Regions from separate parts of the Mesorhizobium sp. LjNodule214 genome, predicted to be linked through region 1. Evidence: riboswitches for the same ligand, from Rfam matches in the RefSeq annotation. Region 1 holds a riboswitch; each other region holds the start of a gene.

What was found. Region 1 has a riboswitch for cobalamin ahead of ACSQ3Z_RS16275 (DUF1636 family protein). Riboswitches for the same ligand answer to the same signal wherever they lie in the genome.
Region 2: another riboswitch for cobalamin. It lies ahead of metE (5-methyltetrahydropteroyltriglutamate--homocysteine S-methyltransferase); the one in region 1 lies ahead of ACSQ3Z_RS16275 (DUF1636 family protein).
Region 3: another riboswitch for cobalamin. It lies ahead of ACSQ3Z_RS05825 (aromatic ring-hydroxylating oxygenase subunit alpha); the one in region 1 lies ahead of ACSQ3Z_RS16275 (DUF1636 family protein).

Annotation. Positions count from the first base shown of each region.
Region 1 covers NZ_CAXUPE020000002.1:485,040-491,101, forward strand. Annotated here, with positions in the region: gene ACSQ3Z_RS16260 (NuoB/complex I 20 kDa subunit family protein) at 1-265, opposite strand, end outside; gene ACSQ3Z_RS16265 (NADH-quinone oxidoreductase subunit A) at 256-621, opposite strand; gene ACSQ3Z_RS16270 (winged helix-turn-helix domain-containing protein) at 956-2,155, shown strand; cobalamin riboswitch at 2,728-2,935, shown strand; gene ACSQ3Z_RS16275 (DUF1636 family protein) at 2,975-3,403, shown strand; gene cobW (cobalamin biosynthesis protein CobW) at 3,406-4,443, shown strand; gene cobN (cobaltochelatase subunit CobN) at 4,462-6,062, shown strand, end outside.
Region 2 covers NZ_CAXUPE020000006.1:94,316-100,377, forward strand. Annotated here, with positions in the region: partial or broken gene ACSQ3Z_RS35475 (transposase) at 1-68, shown strand, start outside; gene ACSQ3Z_RS35480 (hypothetical protein) at 79-396, shown strand; gene ACSQ3Z_RS35485 (OmpW/AlkL family protein) at 555-1,214, shown strand; gene ACSQ3Z_RS35490 (cytochrome P450 family protein) at 1,309-2,541, shown strand; partial or broken gene ACSQ3Z_RS35495 (cytochrome P450) at 2,508-2,794, shown strand; cobalamin riboswitch at 3,069-3,268, shown strand; gene metE (5-methyltetrahydropteroyltriglutamate--homocysteine S-methyltransferase) at 3,385-5,715, shown strand.
Region 3 covers NZ_CAXUPE020000001.1:1,186,781-1,192,842, forward strand. Annotated here, with positions in the region: gene bglA (beta-galactosidase BglA) at 1-1,655, shown strand, start outside; gene ACSQ3Z_RS05810 (ABC transporter ATP-binding protein) at 1,684-2,796, shown strand; gene ACSQ3Z_RS05815 (DUF680 domain-containing protein) at 2,885-3,124, opposite strand; gene ACSQ3Z_RS05820 (DUF680 domain-containing protein) at 3,197-3,403, opposite strand; cobalamin riboswitch at 3,913-4,115, shown strand; gene ACSQ3Z_RS05825 (aromatic ring-hydroxylating oxygenase subunit alpha) at 4,231-5,478, shown strand; gene ACSQ3Z_RS05830 (2Fe-2S iron-sulfur cluster-binding protein) at 5,499-6,062, shown strand, end outside.

The DNA.
Region 1 (6,062 bases):
GCTCCGAGTCATAGCGCGGCATCGAGGTATGGATCATCTCGACGGCGCAGCAGGCCAGACCGAAGGTCATGAACATCAGCGAGCCGCTGCGCGCCCAGGTGATCAGCGCCTCGGTCGAGGTGACGAGAAAACCCTTGTCGGCCAGCTCGTTGTTGATCTCGAGGAAGAACGGATCGTCGGAACCGACCGGTCGACCGGTATTGGGGTCGATGATGCCCTTGGGCTTCGGTGCGACGAGCGTGCCGGAACTGTCGTTCAATCCCATTCCAGCGCTCCTTTTTTCCATTCATAGGCAAAGCCGATGGTCAGCACCGCCAGAAACACCATCATCGACCAGAAACCGAGCATGCCGATCTTCGAGAAGGACACCGCCCAGGGAAACAGGAAGGCCACTTCCAGGTCGAAGATAATGAACAGGATCGACACCAGGTAGAAGCGGATGTCGAACTTCATGCGGGCATCGTCGAAGGAGTTGAAGCCGCATTCATAGGCGGAAAGCTTTTCCGGATCGGGATTGCGGTAGGCCACCAGGAACGGCGCAATGATCAGCGCCAGGCCGACGACCAGCGCCACGCCGATGAAGAGGACTATGGGCAGGTACGAACTCAAAAGTGCGTTCATGCTGCGGCTTTCCGTTGGCGGTCAATCCACTTTGATTACAGCAACCAACCTTAATGCGGAAGCGTGACAGATTAACCGCTGAACCGTTTTAGGTGGCCTATGCTGCAACGCGGCGAGGGTTAGCGCAGCGCTTTCGGCGAAGCAAGTCAAACCTTGTTCAAAACGCGGTGCTGGACGGCATATCCCGGAAAACTGGTCCGATCCGCTCTTGTTTGATTTCCTTCACTTTTTACTCCACTTTTCTCTCCTGACATATATCCCGCCAAAACCCTGCTAGCATGGCCAGGAATCATCGGTTTTTGCTTGGCTTGAACAGCATCAGGGCGACGTCTGCATGAAGGAAAAGATCTCGCTCGGCATGGCCCGGCGCATCGCGCTCGCAGCACAAGGATTTACCGACCCGAGACCGGGCGGAACACCCAACCGCCGCCATCTGGCCCGCGTGCTCAGCCGTACCGGCCTGCTGCAGATCGATTCCGTCAGCGCGGTGGTGCGCGCCCACTATATGCCGCTCTATTCACGCCTTGGTTCCTACCCGCTCGCCTTGCTCGACAATGCCGCCGTGACGCGCAAGCGCACGGTGTTCGAATATTGGGCGCACGAGGCCTCCTTCCTGCCGGTCGAGACATACCCGCTGATGCGCTGGCGCATGCAGCGCGCCGAGCGCGGCGACGAGATGTATCTGGGGCTGGCCAAATGGGGCCGCGAACACGCCGGCTATATCGAAGAGATCTACCGCGAGGTCGTCGATCGCGGCCCGATCGCCGCTTCCGCGCTGGAAGGCCAGAAGGGGTCGGGCGGCTGGTGGGGCTGGAGCCACGCCAAACACGGCTTCGAATGGCTGTTCTGGGCCGGCCGCATCACCACGGCGTCGCGTCGCGGCTTCGAGCGGTTTTACGATCTGCCCGAACGCGTCCTGCCGCAGGCTGTCCTCGACCTGCCGGTGCCGGCGGCCGAGGATGCACACCGCGAATTGCTGCGCATCTCGGCGCGCGCCCATGGCGTCGCAACCGCCGGCGACCTGCGCGACTACTTTCGCCTGTCGCCAGCCGATATGAAGGGCCGGCTGGAGGAATTGGTCGAAACGGGCGAGCTGCTGCCGATGCGCGTCGAGGGTTGGGACAAGCCGGCTTACCTGCACAAGGACGCCCGTTTGCCGCGCCGCATCGAGGCGCGCGCCCTGCTGGCTCCCTTCGACCCTGTCGTATTCGAGCGGGCGCGTGCGGAGAGGCTGTTCGACTTCCGCTACCGCATCGAGATCTACACGCCCGCCGAAAAACGCCAGTACGGCTATTACGTGCTGCCGTTCCTGCTCGGCGACAGGATCGTCGCGCGCGTCGACCTCAAAGCCGACCGCCCGGCCAGCGTGCTGCGCGTCCACGCCGCCTACGCCGAAGCCTGCGCACGACCCGAAACCGCCGCTCAGCTCTTCGCGGAATTGAAGCAGATGCAAGACTGGCTCGGGCTGGAGCGCATCGAAGCGATGCCAGCGGGCGATCTCGGTCCGGCGCTTGTCGACATCGCCGTGTCGTAGGGTAGTGTCTCAGTTTGAAATCATGGCTCTGAGCCATTAAGGACCGCTACAACGCCACCGGAGGCCAGAGCAGGTAGAACAGCATAACGGCAAGCAAGGCGCCAATTGTCCCAAAAGACAACACCGCCACAGAAATCCAAATCGCTCGCCTGATCCGCACCTCAAGGCGTCTCCTCTAAGGTCGCTATGTGGTGGACCCGGCTGCCGCTCGCGTAGACGGTGAAGCACTTGTTGCCCAAGCGGTCGTTTTTGACAGTGAGCGAGGTGGTGTATCGCGGAGCATTTCGTGGCAATGAGGTCGTGGCGACGGGTGGCAGATGGCTAGCAGCCAGCCGTCCGAGAAGCACAGCTAATTGCCCTTCCGCCAGTGACGCCTCCGGGATGGAATCCTCCCATGGCTCGGGCGCCCCGTGGCGTACAATCTTCCAAACTCGCGCCATGTCGCCGGCCCATGCTTTCCGCTAAGCGTAGGTGGTTTCGCTTAGGGCTTCAAACACGACCGACAATTTTCTGGATTTCAAACTGAGACACTACCTGTCGTAGACGCGCGTTGACACGACTGTCCCTACAAGCCTAAATCCGCTGCAGACGGTCTCCTCTCGGCAAAGGGAGGAGCCAAGAGGGAATGCGGTGCGAGATCGCAAGATTTCAAATCCGCGGCTGTCCCCGCAACTGTAAGCGACGAGCCTCAGCCGAAAACCACTGGGATGTTCCCGGGAAGGCGGCTACCCAAGGCGATGACCCGCGAGCCAGGAGACCTGCCGTCTGAGACATAAAGAATCCGATCGCCTGGCGGGTTTTCCGGGCAAGGAGCCTGATTTGGAGCGCGACAGCAGTTTTTCGGCTGAGACAGCGGACATATCGTCCGGCAGGGACGAATCCCTGGCGGGAGTCACAATCATCGTCTGCGCCTCCTGCCGCGATGAAACCGGCTCCGACGCCCATCCCCGTGCCGGCGCGCTGCTCGCCGAAGACACGCGCCGCGCCGCCTCGGGCGAAGACCTCCATATCCGTACCGTCGAATGCCTCGGCAACTGCAAGCGCCGCCTCAGCGCCGCGATCCTGCGCGACGGTTGCTGGAGCTACGTCTTCGGCGACCTGGCCACGACGAGCGGCGCCGACCTCGTCGCCGGCGCAAAGCTCTTCGCCACCTCGACCGACGGCCTCATTCCCTGGCGCGGCCGCCCCGATTCCTTGAAGCGCGGCCTTGTCGCCCGCATTCCTCCCCCTGATCTGCTGAAGGACTGACCATGACCGCTTCTGTCTCCCGCGTCCCCTGCACCGTCGTCACCGGCTTCCTCGGCGCCGGCAAGACGACGCTGATCCGCCATCTGCTCGAGAACGCCAAAGGCAAGCGGCTGGCCATCATCGTCAACGAATTCGGCGACATCGGCATCGACGGCGAGATCCTCAAGGGTTGCGGCATCGACACGTGCCCAGAGGAGAACATCGTCGAACTGGCCAATGGCTGCATCTGCTGCACCGTCGCCGACGATTTCGTCCCGGCGCTGGACCAGATTCTGTCGCGCACGCCGAAGGTCGACCACATCCTGATCGAAACCTCGGGCCTCGCCTTGCCCAAGCCGCTCGTCCAGGCCTTCCAGTGGCCGAGCGTCAAAAGCCGTGTGACGGTCGACGGCGTCATTGCTGTGGTCGACGGGCCGGCCCTGGCCGAAGGCCGCGTCGCCAACGACATGGATGCCCTTCAGGCGCAGCGCGCCCAGGACGAGACGCTCGATCACGACGACCCGGTCGAGGAAGTGTTCGAGGATCAGGTCGCCTGTGCCGACCTGATCATATTGTCGAAGAGCGATCTGATGGACGCCGCCGGTTCGGCCCGCGCCAATGCCCTCATCGGCGAGCACCTTTCGCGCGCGGTCAAGATCGTGCCGACCTCCCAGGGCAAGGTCGATCCCTCCGTACTGCTCGGCCTCGGTCTCGCCGTCGAAGACGACATCGAGAACCGCAAGTCCCATCATGACGGCGCATTCGACCACGAGCATGACGACTTCGACACGTTCATTGTCGACATTCCCTCGATCGCCAATCCCGATGAGCTGGCGAAACGCGTCGCCACCGCCGCCGAGGAAGAGAACGTGCTGCGCGTCAAAGGCTTCGTCGAGGTCGGTGGCAAGCCGATGCGGCTGTTGCTTCAAGCCGTCGGACCGCGCGTCAACCACTATTACGACCGCGCCTGGACGGCGCAAGATGACCGCCGCTCGCGCCTCGTCGTCATCGGCCTGAAGGGGCTGAACCGCCCGGCCATCGAGCGTATCCTCGCCGGCTGAGGCAAAAAACGAACCGCGATGCACATTCTCACCACAACATCCGCCTCGCTCGACGACCTCGCCGAGCCTGTCGATCTCCGGCAGACGCCGGCGGATATCGTGGCGCTGTCCTTTACCGACAGCGATCTTTCCGGACTGGCGGCGGCGTGGAAGGCGGAGCGCCTGCCATCCATGCGGCTCGCCGCACTTCGCGACCTGCGCCATCCGATGTCGGTCGATCTCTGGATCGACAGCGTGGCGCGACATGCCAGGGTGATCCTCGTCCGCATCCTCGGTGGCTATGACTGGTGGCGCTACGGCTGCGACCAGCTCGCCGCAATCGCGCGCGAACGCGGCATCAAACTGGCGCTGCTGCCCGGCGAGAGCCACGACGAGGATTTTCGCCTGATCGAAGGCTCGACGCTGCCGCGTGCGGAGTTGGACGCGTTGCTCGGCTATTTCCGCGAAGGCGGGCCGGAGAACATGAGCGCGCTGATGCAGAGGCTGGCGCGGTTGGCGGGATCGGATGCGGCAGTCGCCCAGCCGGTCGCGGTGCCCAAGGCGGGATTTTACGAGCCTGGACGAGGCGTCGTGGAGAAGCCGGGCCTTTCGAATGTCGGCGCCGCCGTCATCCCCATCCTGTTTTACCGCTCGATGCTGCTTGCCGCCGACGTCGCGCCGATCGATGCCCTTTTTGAAGCGCTCAGAGCGCGTGGCATGGCCCCCGTGCCCATCTTCGTGTCGAGCCTCAAGGACCCTGCCTCGCTCGCCTTTGTCGAGACGGCACTCGCGGCGCTCAACCCTGCCGCCATCGTCACGGCGACCGCTTTCGCCTCCGGCGCCGAACCCGGTATCGAAACCCTGTTCGACCGCGCCGGCGTGCCAGTCTTCCAGGTCATCGTCGCCACGACGCGCCGCGACGTCTGGGAAAAGAACCAGCGCGGCCTGGCGCCGGCCGACCTCGCCATGCATGTCGTGCTGCCCGAACTCGACGGCCGCATCCTCGCCGGCGCCATTTCCTTCAAGGGTGAAAGCGAAACCGATCCGGCACTGGCCTTCCGCGCCTTCGCCAACCGGCCGGAAGGTGATCGCGTGGCGCAGGTGGCGAGCCGCATCGAAGCCTTCATCCGCCTGCAGCGCGCGCCGCGCGCGACGCGCAAGCTCGCCATCCTGATCCCGGACTATCCCAGCGCCCCTGGCCGCACCGGCTATGCCGTCGGCCTCGACGTGCCTTCCAGCGTGCTGGCGATGTTGCACGACCTCAGGGAACAGGGCTACGCCGTTGAAGGGATTCCGCAATCGCCGCGCGAGTTGCTGGAGGTGCTGGAAAAGGGAGGCCATGGCCTTTCCTTGGAGGATTACCTCCCCATTTCGGCGGAGCTGCCCGAAACGGCGCGCAATGCGATTGAAGCGGCGTGGGGCAAGGCTAAAGACGAAGCGCACGTCAATTCGCCCCCCTCTGTCCTGGGCGCGACAGGATGCAAACCTTCGCAGCCGATAGGCGAAAAGCACTTCCCCTTCCGCGCCGCGACCTTCGGCAACATCACCGTAGCACTCGCCCCCGACCGCGGCCGGTCAACCGATCGCCGCGCCGACTACCATGACCCGACGCTCCCCCCGCGCCATGCCCTGATCGCCTT
Region 2 (6,062 bases), on a different contig from region 1:
GCGCGGCCAAGACCGGGCGGCGCGTGGTGACGGACCTGCGAGAGGTCTTGAACGCGATCCGCTACATGGCCCGATCGGATGGCGGCTGGCGCATGCTGTCAACGGATTTCCCGCCCCTATCGGTCGCGGTCGAGACGACCTTACGGACACGCCCACGGACTGCGCCAGCTGGCTGGAACGTTCCCCGGCCTGACGGCGAAGCAGCAGGCGACGATCAAGGCGCTGAACGCAGAATACGCCAAACTCGAAGCCGAGTACGAGCATGCCAACGAACTGGCGGCCGATGTTGACGAACTGCTACCCGGCGGCGGCTACGGCCGCAGTTATTGTCGGATCTTCGACGAAGTCGGACATGAGACACAGCGCTATCAGAATGATCGCGTTGTTCTGCAATGATTTTCTCATTTGGCACGACATATGCGGGGGCTATCCCGCATGAGCGCTCCGTCAATCTCGATTGATGCGAGCAGGATTCAATCAAGGCGCAGTGCGTCGCTTCTGAAGATCAAGGAGAGAAAAGTATGGCGAGAGCGCGAATTGGCGTGGCGCGGGCAATGACAGCGGCTGTCGTCCTCATCGTTGCGGGACAGGCCAGCGCGGCAGATGTTCATCAAGCCGCGAGCGTCCCGCAGGCTGAAGCCCGGGTCGCGGAAGCGCCAAGCCCCTGGCAGATCCGCCTGAGGGCGTTGGGGGTGATTACCGAGGATTCGGGCTACGTCAATGCGGTACCCGGCTCTGGTCTTTCCTATTCGAACACCGTGACGCCGGAACTCGATATTTCGTACTTCTTCACGGACAACATCGCCGCCGAACTCATACTCGGCACCACCTATGCCAACATCGATGGCCAAGGTGCGATCGGCGGGCTTGGCAAGGTCGGCAAGGTTTGGCTGCTGCCGCCAACGGTGACATTGCAGTATCATTTTACCGATTTCGACGCCTTTAAACCCTATCTCGGCGCCGGCGTGAACTATACGATCTTCTATCATCAGCAAGCCGGCAGCGCCGATGATCTCAAGGTCAAGAACACATTCGGCGCCGCGCTGCAGGTCGGATTCGACTACATGGTGGACGAGCACTGGGGCGTCAACTTCGACGTGAAGAAGCTTTTCCTCAAGCCCGACTTCGACGTCACTGTCGCCGGCGCCAAGCTCACAGGCAAGGCCAAGCTCGATCCCTGGTTGATAGGCGCAGGTCTCACCTACCGCTTCTGAGGACGAAGCACACTGGGGGGCACTTTTCGAAGTCCGCGCGCGGATCATCCGTGCCGAGAAGTGGACCCGCGATGGTCTTGAAGGAGTTGTTGGCATGCGCGCAGAAAACGATCATTGCGACGTGATCGGTGTGCCGGCCGCTCCCACGCAACTTGATGATCTGTCTTCTGCGATTCTGCAGCAGGAAGGGATGGCGCGAGTGTCGCTGCCAGGCGATTTTGTGACCTGGGCGGCAGGCCGTCACCAGACGCTCAGGCGTATGCTTTCCGACCAGCGTTTCAACAAGGACTGGCGACAGTGGCGGGCGCTGCAGGACGGCGAGATTCCCGAGGATCATCCGCTGATCGGGATATGCAAAGTGGACAACATGACCACGGCGCACGGCGCCGATCACCGGCGCTTGCGCGGCCTGCTGTCCAGCAGCTTCGCGCCCAGTCGTATCGCCTTGCTGGCGCCACGGGTCGAACAATGCGTCGATCGACTCCTGGCCGAGATGGCGCAGCGCGGCGGCAGTGCAGATCTGATGTGCGAGTTCGCCGCTCCGCTGCCCACCAACGTGATCGCCGAACTGTTCGGTTTGCCGGACGAACAGCGCGAAGAGATCGTCGCGCTCACCTACAGCCTGGCCAACACCTCCGCCACAGCCGATGAGGTGCGACAGACGCGGCAGCGCATCCCGGAGTTCTTCCGTCGCCTGATCGCGCTCAAGCGGGGCCAGCTCGGCGATGATCTGGCTTCGGCCCTGATCGTCGCGCGTGACAATGGCGAGCTCGTTTCCGACACCGAGCTGATCGACATGCTGTTCATGGTGCTCTCTGCGGGCTTCGTGACCACCGCCGGCGTCATCGGCAATGGCGTACTGGCATTGCTGACGCATCCGCAGCAACTTCACCTGGTGCGCAGCGGCCAAGTTCCGTGGTCACAGGCGATCGAGGAGATCCTGCGCTGGGGCAGCTCAGCGGCCAATCTGCCGTTCCGCTATGCCACCCAGGACGTGGAGATCGACGGATGCATGGTCCGCCGCGGCGACGCCGTCCTGATGGCGTTCTATGCGGCGAACCGGGACGAAAAGGCCTTCGGTCCCGGCGCCGACAGATTCGATGTCACCCGGCGGCACAACGCGCACGTATCGTTCGGCGAGGGGCCGCATTCCTGCCTGGGCGCTCCGCTGGCGCGCCTGGAATTGTGCTGCGCCTTCCCCGCGCTGTTCGGGCGGCTGGAGGATCTGGCGCTGGCCATCGCCCCGGAGAACGTCGTCTACATGCCGTCTTACGTCATTCGCTGCCCGCAGCGCCTGCCGGTCACCTTCCGCCCTTCCGTCGCTTAGCGAGTGCGGCATGCACCCCAGATTTGGTGATTCTCGGTTCGCCGGGAGGCTGGTCTCGCACGAGGGGGGCGAGCATGCCCGGTTACGCACGATCGTGGCGCCGGCCTTCAGCGACCGCAGGGTGAAGCTGCTCGCGCAGCAGGTCGAGGCGATCGCCGCGCAGTTGTTCGGGACGCTGGCGGCCCGGCCCCAGCCCGCCCACCTGCGGCGCCACCTCTTCTTTCCGCTTGCGGCCATGGTCATCAGCGCGCTGGAATGCGCAAACACGCTGAGCGAAGCCGAGCGGGGAACAAATACCGGGATTCCCGGCGGACCGTGACGGCCTCGCCCCACTTTACGCTTTTGAGCCCGGCGACCTCGATCTGATCCGGCGTCGCCGATGGGGACAAGGACCTCTCCGAGCCTGCACTGATGAGAGGCGGCATCGTATGCGGCTTTGGGCGAAAGAGACCGATCAGCGCAAGGGCACTATTCGCATCATCACATAAACATCTCGTTATATGTATTGACAAGGAGCGAAGCGGCTGTAACTGTGCGCATGTCGTGGTTCTCCGCGCGGCACTGCCGTAGCGGAGCTAAGAGGGAAGCCGGTGCGATGCCGGCGCTGCCCCCGCAACTGTTAGCGGCGAGCCAAGCCCATTGGTGTCACTGAGGCGAACGGCCTCGGGAAGACGGGCAGAGGCTTTGACCCGCGAGCCAGGAGACCTGCCACGACGAACAACGTCCACGGGCGGGGTGTCTCGGTGGCCGCGGTAGCCTGGCTTCGTGCCGCCTACTCGTGCGTTCCTTGTCCCCACGCCCCAACCATCGGGGTATGGCATGACTGTCTCTCAACAAATTCCAGTGGCAACGCTCGGCGTGCCGCGTATCGGTCGACGGCGGGAACTCAAATTCGCGCTTGAAAGCTACTGGTCCGGAAAATCTCCCGCTGCCGACCTGCTCGCGACGGCGAAGGCGCTACGCGCCGCCAGCTGGAGGGAGCAGCACGATCGCGGCGTGTCGAAAATCCCGTCCAACGATTTCTCGCTTTATGACCATGTGCTCGACACCATCGCCATGGTCGGCGCCGTGCCGGCACGATACACCTGGACTGACGGCGAGGTCCCACTCGATACCTATTTCGCCATGGCGCGCGGCAACCAAGGTCAGGCCGCTGATTGTGGACATGCAGGTGACGAGCATGCGGCCAACGGGCATGGCCTTGCCGCGATGGAAATGACCAAATGGTTCGACACCAACTATCACTACATTGTGCCGGAACTTACGGACGATCAGAGCTTTGCCCTCTCGTCGGCGAAACCGGTCGATCATTTCCTCGAGGCCAAGGCGCTCGGCATCCACACGCGCCCGGTCCTGCTTGGACCGGTTACCTTTCTCAAGTTGGCGAAGTCACCTGAGGAAGGTTTCAACCCTATCGCGCTCCTGCCACGGCTGCTGCCCGTCTACGAGGAGCTCCTGCGGAGGCTGAAGCTCGCGGGAGCCGATTGGGTGCAGATCGATGAGCCGGCGCTCGTGGTCGATCTGGTTCCCAACGAACGGGATGCGCTCCAATTCGCCTACTGCCGGCTGTCAAAAGCAGCACCGGAGTTGAAGATCATGGTCGCTACCTATTTCGGATCGCTGGGAGACAATCTCGAGACCGCAATTTCTCTGCCCGTGGCGGGACTGCACGTCGATCTCGCGCGCGCTCCAGAGCAGTTGGAGCCCGTCGGCCGGCTCGCGCACAAGGACCTTGTGCTCTCGCTCGGACTGATCGACGGCCGCAACGTCTGGCGCGCGAACCTCCCTGCCATACTTGACCGCATCAAGCCGATCGTCGCCGGCTGGCCGTCGGACCGCGTGGAGATCGCCCCGTCCTGCTCGATGCTGCATGTGCCGATCGACCTGGACACGGAGACGGCACTCGATGCGGATGTGAAGTCGTGGCTCGCCTTCGCGGCGCAAAAGACCGGCGAGCTGGTCGTGCTCGCCCGTGCCCTGGCCGAAGGCCGGGACGCGGTCGCCGCCGAACTGGAGGCGTCGGCTGAGGCTGCCGCCGTTCGCGCGACATCCGCGAAGGTGCATGATCCGCTCGTCGAAGTCCGGGTCGCCAGCATCAAGGTCGGCATGACGCGCCGGAAGAGCGCATTCGCCGTGCGCTCCAAGCTTCAGGCCGACACGTTTGGCTTGCCTTCCTTTCCCACCACGACGATCGGCTCCTTCCCGCAAACAGCCGAGGTTCGCAAGGCGCGGGCAGCCCATGCCAAAGGCGAACTGAGTTACGTCGACTATGAGGCGTTCCTGAAGAAAGAGATAGAAGCCGCCGTTCGCTGGCAAGAAGAGATCGGACTCGACGTGCTGGTCCACGGCGAATTCGAGCGCAACGATATGGTGCAGTATTTCGCTGAGCAGCTCCGCGGCTTCGCCTTCACGCAACACGGCTGGGTGCAGAGCTATGGCTCGCGCTTTGTGCGCCCGCCGATCATCATTGGCGATGTGTCGCGACAACAGCCGATGACGGTACACTGGTGGCGATATGCTCAGTCGCTGACGCCGAAGCCGGTGAAGGGCATGCTTACCGGCCCGGTGACGATCCTCAACTGGTCCTTCGTCCGAGACGACCTTCCGCGCTCAGCCGTCTGCCGCCAGGTCGCGCTCGCCATTCGCGATGAAGTGAGCGACCTCGAAAAGGCCGGCGCCAGGATGATCCAGATCGACGAAGCCGCACTGCGCGAGGGCTTGCCGCTGCGCGAGGCCGACTGGCAGGCCTATCTCGACTGGGCCGTCGAATGCTTCCGGCTGGCTTCAACGGCGGTCGGCGATGCGACCCAGATCCACACCCATATGTGCTACTCCGAGTTCGGCGATATCGTGGACGCGATTGCCGCAATGGATGCCGATGTGATCTCCATTGAAACCTCGCGCTCGCAGATGGAACTGCTCGATACGCTCCGAAGCTTCAAGTATCCGAACGGGATCGGTCCTGGTGTCTATGACATTCACTCGCCGCGGGTCCCGGAAGTGGGGGAGATTTCCAACCTCATCATGCTTGCGCGCGAGCGATTGCTGGATGGCCAACTGTGGGTGAATCCCGACTGCGGTCTCAAGACGCGCAGATGGGAGGAGGTCCGCCCTGCCCTGATGAACATGGTGGCTGCAGCACGCGCAATTCGGGAAAAAGCGCAGACCGCGTAGGGCTCGGTGCCCCTCGCCGGCGGTGAGCGGCAACGCCACACACCGGGCGATCTTGGGGTGAGTCCATCCGGCGCACCCAAGGCAATCGAGCTGCCCGCGAAAGCGCCTCGGCAACCTTGGCCTGGCCGAGGCCCTTGTCATGGCGCGTCGAAGTCAGCTGTTCCAGAGGCCGCCGTTGGCGGGTGATCGAAGGAGGCTTGGGCCCCAAATGAGCCGGCCAGAAACTAGACGGCTCACCGCCAGCCAGTTTCGGATTATTCCGTATTGGGATCATCCAGTGTCACTATCGTCTCCCCGACCTTGGTCGCCGAACCCCCCGGTCCCGACCATCGGGAGAAGCATCAGCG
Region 3 (6,062 bases), on a different contig from region 1:
CTTTGAAGGTGACATCCAGACCGGACCCCGCCGTCGATCGTGACTGGTGGCGGGGCGCGGTGATCTACCAGATCTATCCGCGTTCCTATCAGGACTCAAACAGCGACGGCATCGGCGACCTGAAAGGCATTGTCCAACGGCTGCCCTACATCGCTTCGCTCGGCGTTGACGCCATCTGGATCTCGCCCTTCTTCAAGTCGCCGATGAAGGATTTCGGCTACGACGTGTCGGACTATTGCGACGTCGATCCGATGTTCGGCACGCTGGCCGATTTCGACGCCTTGACTGCCGAAGCGCACCGGCTGGGCCTCAAGGTGATGATCGACGAGGTTCTGTCGCACACCGCCGACATCCATCCGTGGTTCAAGGAAAGCCGCTCGAGCCGCACCAATGCGAAGGCCGACTGGTATGTCTGGGCCGATGCAAAACCCGACGGCACGCCGCCCAGCAACTGGCTGTCGATCTTCGGCGGTTCGGCTTGGCAATGGGACACCAGCCGCCAGCAATATTACCTGCACAACTTCCTGGCCGAGCAGCCCGATCTCAACTTCCACAACACGGAGGTCCAGGACGCGCTGCTCGACGTCACCCGCTTCTGGCTGGAGCGCGGCGTCGACGGTTTCCGCCTCGACACCATCAATTTCTATTTCCACAGCCAGGGGCTGGAAAACAACCCGCCGCTGCCGCCTGAAGAGCGCAACGACCAGACGGCGCCGGCAGTCAACCCCTACAATTACCAGGACCATCTATACGACAAGAGCCGCCCCGAAAATCTCGGCTTCCTCGAACGCTTCCGCGCCCTGCTCGACGAGTATCCGGCACAGGCCGCGGTCGGCGAAGTCGGCGATTCGCAGCGCGGGCTGGAAGTGGTGGCGGCCTACACCGCCGGCGGCAAGCGCGTGCATATGTGCTATTCGTTCGACTTCCTGGCGCCGGAGAAGATCAGCGCCGCCAAAGTACGCTTGGTTCTGGAAGCCTTCGGCAAGGTCGCCAGCGATGGCTGGTCGTGCTGGGCCTTCTCCAACCACGACGTGATGCGGCCGGCCTCGCGCTGGGCCGCCGGAGAAGCCGATCCGACCGCCTATCTCAAGGTCATCTCGGCGCTGCTGATGTCGCTGCGCGGCTCGGTCTGCATCTATCAGGGCGAGGAGCTCGGCCTCGGCGAGGCGGAGCTCCAGTTCGAGGACCTGCAGGATCCCTACGGCATCCGCTTCTGGCCTGAGTTCAAGGGCCGCGACGGCTGCCGCACGCCGATGGTATGGGATGCCGCCGCCAGGAACGGCGGCTTCTCGACCGCAAAGCCCTGGCTGCCGGTGCCCGGCAAGCATCTCTCGCAAGCAGTCAACGTGCAGCAGGGCGACGCCAACTCGCTGCTCGAGCACTACCGGCGCTTTCTCGCCTTTCGCCGCCAGCATCCGGCGCTGGCCAAGGGCGACATCACCTTCATCGAAAGCGAGGGCGACACCGTCGCCTTCACCCGCCGCGAGGGCAACGAACAGGTCGTCTGCGTCTTCAACCTGGGCAGCAAACCGGCCGAGGTCGCCCTCGGCGGCCAAGCGCTGCAGCCCTTGCCCGGGCACGGCTTTTCAGGACAGTCTGGCACAGGCTCGGTCCGCCTCGGCGGCTACGGCGCCTGGTTCGGGCGCATCGATTAATTCGCAGGGAAACCACCAGGAGGAAATCATGGCCGATGTCACGCTGAGACAGGTGAAGAAATCATACGGCAATCTGCACATTCTCCACGGCATCGACCTCGACATTAAGTCGGGCGAGTTCATCGTCTTTGTCGGCCCTTCGGGCTGCGGCAAGTCGACCTTGCTGAGATCCATCGCCGGGCTGGAGGAGATCACCTCCGGTGAGCTCAAGATTGCCGGCGAGGTGGTGAACGATGTGCCGCCGTCGAAGCGCGGCATCGCCATGGTGTTCCAGTCCTACGCGCTCTACCCGCACATGACGGTCTACGACAACATGGCGTTCTCGATGAAGATCGGCAAGGAAAGCAAGGCCGAGATCGACAAGAGGGTGCGGCAGGCGGCCGAGATCCTGCAACTGACCAAATATCTCGACCGGCTGCCCAAGGCGATGTCGGGCGGCCAGCGCCAGCGCGTCGCCATCGGCCGCGCCATCGTGCGCAATCCGAAAGTGTTCCTGTTCGACGAACCGCTGTCGAACCTCGACGCGGCACTGCGCGTCGCCACCCGCATCGAGATCGCCAAGCTGAAGGAATCGATGCCGAATACGACGATGATCTACGTCACCCACGACCAGGTCGAGGCGATGACGCTGGCCGACCGCATCGTGGTGCTGAAGGAAGGCCATATCGAGCAGGTCGGCACGCCGATGGAGCTCTACAAGCGGCCGGGCAATCTGTTCGTCGCCCAGTTCATCGGCTCACCGGCCATGAACATCCTGCCGGCGACGATCGACAAGACCGGCAACCCGACCATTGTCAGCCATGTCGGCGGCCGCAAGGCGACGGTGCCGATCGCCACGCCGGCATCGGCGAAAGGCGCTGCGGTCAGCTTCGGCGTCAGACCGGAGGATCTGGTGATTGCTACCGGCGCGGACTATCTGTTCGAGGGAACGGTGGATTATGTCGAGCAGCTCGGTGAGGTTCAGCTCGTCTATGTCGATATCGGCCGCGCCGACCTGCCGCTGGTGACCAAGATGCCGGGCAATGTCGAGGTCAAGCGCGGGACGACGCTGCGGCTGGGCGCGGACGCCGGCGACCTGCATATCTTCGACGCGGACGGCCACTCCTTCTCGCTCCACGCGCCGGAAGTGAAGGCGGCCTGAAGACAGGCCATCTGGCATTGCATAAAAACATAAAAACAAGAGCGGCGGGCCTAGCCCGCCGCTCTTGTTTTGCTAACGACCTCGGCGGTCAGTTGTTGCCGAAGAGGTTGCGGTCGCTGCCCTGAGAGGCGGACTTCTGCACGTCGCCCGACGAGTTCAGCAGCTTGTAGACCGGCGAGCCGGTATTACGCACAGACGAGGTCTGCGTGGTGTCGATGTTGGCGGTCGTCTGCTTGTTGACGGCACTCGCACCAACGCTGTCGTTGCGGGCATAGGCGCTGCCGCCGGCGATCAGAAGCGCGGCGGCAGTAAGGACAATCTTGTTCATTTTGGGTGCTCCTGGATTTTCAGTTCCCGGAGCGGCGGGCTTGACCGCCGCTCTGCGTCTTGGGATCGGCTGTTAGTTGTTGCCGAACAGGTTGCGGTCGCTGCCCTGGTCGACAGGCTTCTCGGTGGCCGGTTCCGACTTCTTGATCGAAGCGGTGTACGAGCTGTCCACTGCAGCAACGGGCTGGTCGGCGCCATTGGAGCCATAGTTGTCGCTGCCTGCGAAGGCGCTGCCGGAAATGGCCAGAAGGGCGGCGGCAGTGAGAACAATCTTTTTCATTTTTAAATACTCCAGTATTTCAGTTTTCCGTCCGTCTAGCGGCGTGTCTTGGGAAGGAATTCGCGTCGTTCGGACAGCCCCGATGTGGGAAAGCCAGGTGGCGGTTTCCAATCACGAAGTTGTTCCGTGTGGACCATGACTCTGCATCTTGAAATTGTACCAGAGCCTACTACCACCGAACCTTTTATCAACTTTATCAATTGGTTATCAAAAAGCCGCCTATGCATCACCAACTGTGTCGGAGTGCCAGCGTTCACACCGTCCTGCACGCACCGTCAACAGAAACGAACCGTTCGGTTCGATTTTAGAATCTGCTAATAGTCACTTTTCGATACTGTTAACCATTTTGACGCCGGCTAAAGCCCGATCGCGAGCGATTCGTGACGGGCACCAAGTGCGGCAGAAGCGGAAATCGGCGTCCCTGGAGTTTGGCTGCGGTAATCACCATCCGTGTCGCGACACATGGATGCGATGTCGTTTTCATACCGCCGGCAATCCGGCCGTCATGGTTAGATCAATTCATCTCAGGTGCTGCCTCGTCGCCGACGAAGCGGAGAATTGGGAAGCCGGTCAAAACCCGGCGCTGCCCCCGCAACGGTGGTGGAGTTCAAGTCGCAACGGGAGACCACTGGGCAATCCGCCTGGGAAGGTGTCGCGACCGTCCGCAAGGACACTCCAGAGCCCGGAAACCAGCCGGAGATTTCTAGACTCGACTGATCGCGGTGGGCGGTCAAGAGGTGGATGGTGCATGTCCGGTCTGCCGCCGGATTGCCGCCGGTCTTTCCTCCATCACCACCAGTTCAGTCCTTAAACGATAAGGACAGGACATGGATGCGCGCAACGACATGCTGAGGCTGCTGCACAGCCGCAAGCAGGGCTACTCGCTGGAACAGCCCTTTTATACCGACGCCGATTTCTTCAAGCTCGACATGGAGCTGATCTGGTATCGCGACTGGCTGTTCATCGGCCATGACTGCGAACTGCCGAAGCCCGGCAGCTTCATCACCGCCCAGATCGGCGACTATCCAGTCGTGCTGGTGCGCGACCAGCAAGGCAAGATCAACGCCTTCCACAATTCCTGCCGCCATCGCGGCAGCCGCGTCTGCAACGCCGAGAAGGGCACTGCGGCAAAGCTGGTCTGCCCCTATCACCAGTGGACCTACGAACTCGACGGCCGGCTGTTGTTCGCCCGGCAGATGGCCGATGGTTTCGACAAGAGCCAGTTCAGCCTGAAGCCGGTCGCTTGCGAAAGCGTCGGCGGCTACATCTTCATCTGCCTGGCAAAAGAGCCGGCCGACTTCGCGCCGATGCGGGCGATGATCGAGCCTTACCTCCTGCCGCACCGGTTGCGCGAGGCAAAGGTCGCCTTCGAATCGACTATCGTCGAGAAGGGCAACTGGAAGCTCGTCTGGGAAAACAACCGTGAGTGCTACCACTGCGCCGGCAATCATCCCGAACTGTGCAAGACTTTTCCGGAAGCACCGACGGTCACCGGCGTGCAAGGCGCCGACAGCGACCCCGAAATGCTGGCGCACTGGGCGAAATGCGAGGCGGCGGGCCTGCCGAGCAAGTTCCGCATCGACCCGGCCGGACAATATCGCGCCACCCGCGCGCCGCTGCTGCGCGATGCCGTCAGCTACACGATGAACGGCAAGCGCGCGGTGACAAAGAACCTGTCCGACACGGTCTCGGCCGATCGGATCGGCACCTTGATGCACTATCACTACCCAACGACATGGAACCACATCCTCATCGACCACGCGGTGACCTTCCGCGTGCTGCCGATCAGCGCCACGGAAACCGCGGTGACGACGAAGTGGCTGGTGCACAAGGATGCGGTCGAGGGCGTCGATTACAACCTCGAAGAACTCACCCATGTCTGGACCGAGACCAACGACCAGGATCGCCGCATCGTCGAGGAAAACGCCTTCGGCATCCTGTCGCCGGCCTACGAGCCCGGCCCCTATTCGGAACTGCATGAGGGCGGCGTCATCCAGTTCGTCGAATGGTACGCGTCCTTCATCGGCCCGCGCCTTGCCGAAGGCGGCCGGCCGGCGCTGCGCAATGTCGCCTGAGGGGTGAGGGGATGAATGCGATGACCGATCTCGGCCTCTACCGCCACCTCGACGAGATGGCGCCCTGGAACGACAGGCTGCAGGTGCTGGAGGTGATCGGCGTCGCCGACGAGGCGCCCGACGTCAAGACCTTCACCTTCCGCTCCGACAACCAGACCTGGTTCCGCTACAAGCCGGGCCAGTTCGTGACGCTGGAACTGCCGACCGCCGACGGTCCGCTGATGCGCACCTACACGCTGTCGTCGTCGCCGTCACGGCCCTTCTCAATTGCGGTGACGGTCAAGGCACAGGCCGGCAGCGTCGGCACGCGCTGGATGTTCGATCATCTGAAGCCCGGCACCCACGTAAAGGCCTACGGGCCGGTGGGCGACTTCTCGCTCCACAGCCATCCTGCGGCAAAGTATCTGCTTATCTCGGCCGGCTCCGGCGTCACGCCGATGATGTCGATGCTGCGCTGGTTGAACGACTGCGCGCCATGGACCGATGTCGGCTTCGTCAACTGCGCGCGCCGGCCGGAAGAAATCATCTTCCGCAAGGAGCTGGAATTGCTGGGCAGCCGAATGCCCGGCCTGTCGCTCGGCTTC